DNA from 2 places in the uncultured Comamonas sp. genome. Region 2 is predicted to be linked to the other one. Evidence: riboswitches for the same ligand, from Rfam matches in the RefSeq annotation. Region 2 holds a riboswitch; the other holds the start of a gene.
The links. A riboswitch is a leader RNA that binds a small molecule or an ion and turns the genes downstream of it on or off. The one in region 2 is predicted to bind thiamine pyrophosphate.

Region 1: linked by a shared signal. The riboswitch ahead of thiC (phosphomethylpyrimidine synthase ThiC) and the one ahead of ACHWUQ_RS22440 (long-chain fatty acid--CoA ligase) in region 2 are both predicted to bind thiamine pyrophosphate.

The regions. Positions count from the first base shown of each region.
Region 1 is NZ_CAXYJV010000038.1:82,345-85,752, reverse strand. Features, by position in the region: gene ACHWUQ_RS13965 (branched-chain amino acid ABC transporter permease) at 1-234, shown strand, start outside; gene ACHWUQ_RS13960 (ABC transporter substrate-binding protein) at 310-1,533, opposite strand; TPP riboswitch at 1,721-1,842, shown strand; gene thiC (phosphomethylpyrimidine synthase ThiC) at 2,141-3,408, shown strand, end outside.
Region 2 is NZ_CAXYJV010000050.1:331,637-335,044, reverse strand. Features, by position in the region: gene ACHWUQ_RS22450 (ABC transporter substrate-binding protein) at 1-780, opposite strand, end outside; gene ACHWUQ_RS22445 (class II aldolase/adducin family protein) at 900-1,712, opposite strand; TPP riboswitch at 2,088-2,179, shown strand; gene ACHWUQ_RS22440 (long-chain fatty acid--CoA ligase) at 2,245-3,327, shown strand; gene ACHWUQ_RS22435 (acyl-CoA reductase) at 3,324-3,408, shown strand, end outside.

The sequences.
Region 1 (3,408 bases), on a different contig from region 2:
GGCCTGGGCCTGCTGTCCGGCCCGATCGTCGGCTCGGCGGTGATCGTCGCGCTGGAGAACAAGATCGGCGATATCGGCACCTGGCTGTCGCGCTTGACGGGCGTCGAATGGTTCAACACCTTGGGTGAGTCGGTGACGATCGTGACCGGGCTGATTTTTGTGATCTGTGTGCTGGCATTCCGCCGCGGCATCATGGGCGAGTTGATCGCCTTCATGGACCGCAAGAAGAAATAGCGGAGGGTCGCAGACCCGTCCAAGTCAAAGGCCTGCATTGCGCAGGCCTTTGTTTTTGGGCAGCAGCGGGAGGATTTACTTCCAGAGCTTGCAGGTGCTTTCGGCCTTGGTGGTCCAGACCTCATCGGGGCTGAGCGTCTTGAGCACCTTGAAATAATCCCAGGCGCCTTTGGATTCGGCCGGGGTCTTTACCTGCATCAGGTACATCTCATGCGCATACCGGCCATCGGGGCGGACAACGCCCTTGGCATAAAAGTCGGACAGTGGCTCGGCCTTCAGCGCAGCCATCACCTTGTCCGAATCGGTCGACTTGATGCGGTCCGCTGTCTTCAGGTAAGTCATCATCGCCGAGTAATCGGCCGCCTGCAGCGAGGTCGGCATCTTCTTGAATTTCTCGAAGAAGCGGTCCGAGAACTTGCGGCTCTCGGGGTTCAAATCCCAATGCCAGCTGTCGGTGAACATCAGGCCTTCGGTCTGCTTGAGCCCCAGGCTGTGGATGTCCGAGCTGAACAGCAGCAGGCCAGCCAGTTTCATGGTCTTGGTGACACCAAACTCGCGCGCAGCCTTGATGGTGTTGATGGTGTCGCCGCCCGCGTTGGCCATGGCCAGAATCTGCGCCTTGGAGTTCTGCGCCTGCAGCAGGAAGGATGAGAAATCCGAGGCATTGATCGGGTGGCGCACGGCGCCCACCACGCGCCCGCCGGCGGCCTTGATGACCTTGGTGGTATCGGCCTCCAGCGCATGGCCAAAGGCGTAGTCGGCCGTCAGAAAGAACCAGTCCTTGTCGCCCAGGCCCACGATCGCGCCGCCCGTGCCCTTGGCCAGTGCCACGGTGTCGTAGGCGTAGTGCACGGTGTAGGGGCTGCACTGGTCGTTGGTCAGCGCCGAGGTGCCCGAGCCGTTCACGATGATGAGGCGCTTTTTCTCCTCGGCCACCTTGGCCATCGCCAGGCCGGTGCTGGAGGTGGTGCCGCCCACCAGCATCTGCATATCGCGCTGGTCGAACCACTCGCGGGCCTTCGATGCGGCCAGGTCGGCCTTGTTCTGGTGGTCGGCCACCATCAGCTCCACCGGCTTGCCCAGCAGCTTGCCGCCAAAGTCGTCAATCGCCATCTGCAAGGCCAGGGCCCCGCCCTTGCCATCGACATCGGCGTAGACGCTGGACATGTCGGTGATGAAGCCGATCCGGACCTTGTCTTGCGCCAGCGCGCCTTGGCTGAGCAGGGCCAGCACGCAGCCAGCGGCAGCGGCCGCAATCGCTCGTCGCCGGTGCGGCCGGGCAGAACGCAAAGAGGGCATTGCAGGAACTTGCATCGGGAGGTCTCCTTGTTCAAATGGACAGGCGTACAGCGTGACGGCCAGGTGCGGCGCACCGGTGGGCGGCTGCGCCCCGATGGTTGCAGGCTGCTTCGCGCGCGCCTACTGGGGTAAGCACCAGAGCGCGGCAAAAACGCGTCTGCAGGCGCGGCACGAACCGGCTATACTGCTCGCAGCTCCGGGGTGTGCGAAAGCGCTGAGATGCGAAAGGCAGTTGCAAGACTGCTGATTAGCGAACCCGACGAACTTGATCCGGTTCATGCCGGCGGAAGAAGAGCGGGACCCTGAAAGCACAGCGGTGGAAGGCAGGCAGCGTTGCATGGCACGCGCTTGCAGCCCTCCGCTACGCACACCCCAGGCGCCTCGCGCACTGGGGTTTTGTCTTTTTTGGGGACGGCACCTGTCAGCGCGCAACAGGTGCCGCCATGGCCACCCCACAGCGGCCCTGGCGCAACGCACAGCACGGCCGGGCCGGGGTGCAGTCGATGGGCGTGTTGCGGCCAGGCAGCCATGCCTGGCGTGTTGCAACAGAGCAGGGCCGGCACGTCCCGGAGCGTTCGATGAAATCAACCGCTTTGAGGAGACTGCCATGAACGCCCCTGAGTCCCTGTTCATCCCCGCCACCGGTGATGCCCCCGATGCCGCCCGCTTTAGCGAACTGCTGGCCCGATCGCGCCAGCCTTTTCCTGCGTCGACCAAATCCTACCTGCCCGGTGCCATCCACCCGCAGCTGCAAGTGCCGGTGCGCGATATTGCACTGACCAACGGGGAGCGGGTCAGCGTCTACGACACCTCCGGACCCTACACCGACCCGGCCGTGGCCATCGATGTGCGCCAGGGCCTGCCCGCGCTGCGCGCCGAATGGATTGCCGCGCGCGCTGACAGCGAATACTACGTGGGGCGCCCGCGTGTGGCCCTCGACGATGGCGGCAAGCGCGGCGAAGAAGACCTGCGCGTGGCCCAACTGCGTGCCGAGGCCGCCGCACTGCAGCGCCAGCCGCGCCGCGCCAAGAGCGGCGCCAACGTGACCCAGATGCACTATGCACGTAAGGGCATCATCACCCCCGAGATGGAATACGTCGCGCTGCGCGAGAACGGCCGCCGCGAATGGATGGCCGAGTACCAGCGCGATGCCGCGCGCGAGGCCCGCCTGGCGGGCAACAGCCTGGGCGCGGCGATCCCCAAGATCATCACGCCGGAATTTGTGCGCGACGAGGTGGCGCGGGGCCGGGCCATCATCCCGGCCAACATCAACCACCCCGAGATCGAGCCGATGGCCATTGGCCGCAACTTCAAGGTCAAGATCAATGCCAACATCGGCAACTCGGCGGTGACCTCCAGCATCGAGGAAGAGGTCGAGAAACTGGTCTGGGCCATCCGCTGGGGGGCCGACAATGTGATGGACCTGTCCACCGGCAAAAACATTCACACCACGCGCGACTGGATCGTGCGCAATTCGCCAGTGCCCATTGGCACCGTGCCGATCTACCAGGCGCTGGAGAAGGTAGGCGGCATTGCCGAGGACCTGACCTGGGAGATCTTCCGCGACACGCTGGTGGAGCAGGCCGAGCAGGGCGTGGACTATTTCACGATCCACGCCGGCGTGCGCCTGGCCTATATCCACCTCACGGCCCAGCGCCGCACCGGCATTGTCTCGCGCGGCGGCTCCATCATGGCCAAGTGGTGCATGGCCCACCACCGCGAGAGCTTCCTCTACGAACATTTCGAAGAAATCTGCGACATCATGAAGCAGTACGACGTGAGCTTCTCGCTGGGCGACGGCCTGCGCCCGGGCTGCGCCTCGGACGCCAATGACGAAGCGCAGTTTGCCGAGCTGGCGACGCTGGGCGAGCTGAC
Region 2 (3,408 bases):
CAGGCGCGCTACATCAAAGAACTCGACCGCGCCCCCTGGCACCACATCGACCTTGCCCGATTCAAACGCCGCAGCGCGCGAGGCTGCATCGGGAATGATGTGGAAGTAGAGGTTCTCCACCATCGGCTCGCCCTTGGTGTGGTAGAGCTCATTGGCCACCAGCTGGATGTAGGAGCCCCGCACCCATTCCTTGTATTTGAAGGGACCCGTGCCGATGGGCTTGGCATTGGCCGGGTTGGTAGCGTAGTCGGTGTTGTCGTAGATGTGCTTGGGGATCATCGGCATCGAGCCGGTGTCGAACAGGCTGATGAAGGGGCCAAACGGGTACTTGAGCTTGAACTCCACCGTCTGCGCATCGATGGCGCGCACGCTCTCCAGCGGCTCCAGCGATGCGCGCAGGCGGGCATGGGTCTTGCGTAGAAACTTGTCGACCGAGAACACCACGTCATCGGCCGAGAAGGGCTTGCCGTCGTGCCACTTGACGCCGGACTTGAGCTTGAAGGTATAGGTCAGGCCGTCGTCGGAGCGGCTCCAGGCCGTCGCCAGCAGGCCATGGGGCTCCAGCTTGTCGTCGTAGCGCAGCAGGCCCTCGTAGATATAGCCGGATACCAGCTGGGTCGGGCCGTTTTGCACGATGCCCAGCATCAGGCCCGAGGGCTCGGGCTGCACCATCACGTTGATCGTTCCCTTGGTCTGCTGTGCCAGGGCCGCCATGGGCACGCCCGCGATGCTGAGGCCGGCTCCTGCCAGGCTGTAGGAGATGAGTTCACGCCGATTGATCATGGTTGCTTCCTGTCTTGGTATCGAGGGGGCCTGGCCCGTTGGGGTTGCGGCGGAGGGGCCGCGAAGGCGGCGGCATGCAAGGGTCGGGGGCGTCAGTCGCAGGTCCGTCGCGCTGGTCAGTCGCGGTATTGGCTGCGGCCGGGCGGCTGCAAAAAGCCCAGCAGGCCCTGCCATTCGCGCTCATGCGGGTCGGCGCGCTTGGGCTGGCCGGGCATCACATCGGTGTCGCCGCTTTCGTACTGGCGCGCGGTCAGCTCGCACACCTCGGGCGGCACGGGGTTGATGGCCTGGCCGCTGGACTGGATGGCCAGCTGCACACGGCAGGCGCGGTCCAGGTTCAGCATCAGGATGAAGGCCTCGGCGACGCTGTTGCCCAAGGTGAGCAGGCCGTGGTTGCGCAGCACCATCGCCTTGGCCGTGCTGCCCAGGTCGGCGACCAGGCGCTCGCGCTCATGCAGATCCAGCGCGATGCCCTCAAAGGTGTGGTAGACGACGCGGTTGTAGAACTGCAGTGCCCACTGGTTGCTGGGCTGCAGGCCGCATTGCAGCGAGGAGACGGCCACGCCCGCTTCGGTGTGCGAGTGCACGACGCAGGCGGCGTCGTGCCGCGCGGCATGCACGGCGCTGTGGATCACAAAGCCGGCCGGGTTCACTTGGTAGGGCGTGTCTTCCACGATGCGGCCCTCGGCGTCGATCTTGACCAGCGAGCTGGCCGTGATGTCCTTGAACAGGGTGCCAAAGGGGTTGATGAGGAACTGGTCAGTACGGCCCGGCACCCGCGCCGAGATGTGCGTGTAGATGCTGTCGTCCATCCCGAAATGGGCCATCAGGCGGTAGGCGGCGGCCAGGTCTTCGCGAACCCGCTGTTCGCTCTCGGTATGCGATTTGTCGTAGCCGGATTGGACGTCGGCATCAGCCATTGCAAGCATTGTTGTCCTCGTTGAATTTATGTCGTCTAGCGACAGTCGTCTGTCGACAGGACATAAGTTAACAGACTGAATCGCAGAAGAAAAGGGTGCCGGACTAGGTGATTTCCAGCATGGCTGCTTTGATCTGCCGCAAAAAATTTGCAAGGCACCACAATGGGTTACGTGGATACCGCGCCGCCTGGATATGGTGCAGGAATCGGCAGGAAATGCCTTGGCCTGGTGCATGTACGACTGGTGGAAGGACGCGCATGCACCATCGCGGTGGCCCTGGTGCTTTCCCTGACGTGGGGTTGGCGGAGGTCCTGGGATTGACCGTGGCGCAGACCCTGGCTTGAAGCCTGCTCGGCCTCGCGCCGGTGGTGCTCGGTTAAGATGGCGCCTGCTCCGGGGTGCACGCCAGTGCTGAGATCTACACCCGAGAACTTGAACCGGGTCATTCCGGCGGAAGAAGAGCCAGTTCCCTGCCATGGGGCGCCTTGCGCGCATGGGGGGAGCCTTCGGAGCATGACGTCACCGCTCTTGAAGGAATTCCATGGACAAGGCCGATACGCTGGTCGCAGACCTGCTTGCATTCATCGCAATGGATGGCTGCACCGATGACCAGTTTGACCAGCTCGCGCTGCGTCTTTTTGCCTACCAATACGCATCGAATACGCCGTTCCGCAGCTTTTGCCAGCGCCGTGGCGCCAGCCCGCGCACGGTCAAGACCTGGAGCGACATCCCGGCCGTGCCCATCGATGCTTTCAAGGCGCTGGAGCTGCGCAGCGAGCCGCGGTCGCAGGCCGAACGCGTCTTCATGACCAGCGGCACCACCGGCCGCGCCGCGCGGGGCCGGCATTTCCATCCGGCGTTGCAGGTGTATGACCTGTCGATGCAGCAGCACTTCGCCACCCGCTTCATGCAGGGCACGGCGCGCATGCCGATGGGCATCCTGTTCCCCGATGAAGTGGCCATGCCCAACTCCTCGCTGGCGCATTACCTGGCGCTGGCCAAGTCGAGCTTTGGTACGCCGGAGAGCCGCTATTTTCTGGGGCCGGAGGGCCTGGATATGGACGGGCTCTGCGCCGTGCTGGAAGCGGCCGAGCGCACCGGCCAGCCCTATGCGCTGCTGGGCGCGAGCTTCAGCCTCGTGCATGTGATGGATGCGCTGCGCGCCCAGGGCCGCCGCTTTCAGCTGCCGGCGGGCAGCCGCATTTTGGACACCGGCGGCTACAAGGGCCAGTCGCGCGATCTGCCGTTGGCCGATTTTTATGCCGGCCTGACCGAACTGCTGGGCGTGCCGCCCGAGCTCTGCATCAACATGTATGGCATGACCGAGCTGAGCACCCAGTTCTACGACAACGGCAATGCCCGCTTGCCCTCGGTCAAATCCGGACCGCACTGGATTCGCTCGCGCCTGGTCGAGCCCGTCAGCGGCCGCAGTGTGGCGCCGGGCGAGCGCGGCATCCTGGTGCACTGCGACCTGGCCAACTACAACGCGGTCAGCACCATCCTGACCGAGGATGTGGGCCAGTGGGCCGAGGGCGGCTTTTTGCTGCTGGGCCGGGCCGAAGGGGCCGCTGCCAAGGGCTGCTCGCTGGCGGTTGATGAGTTTGTGCAAGCGGCGCGCGCATGATGCAGGCACAAGCGCCTGAGCGCATGGCCGAGCGCCTACGGGCCGGCTACCTGCCTGGCCTGGATGACAACCAGCTGCGCT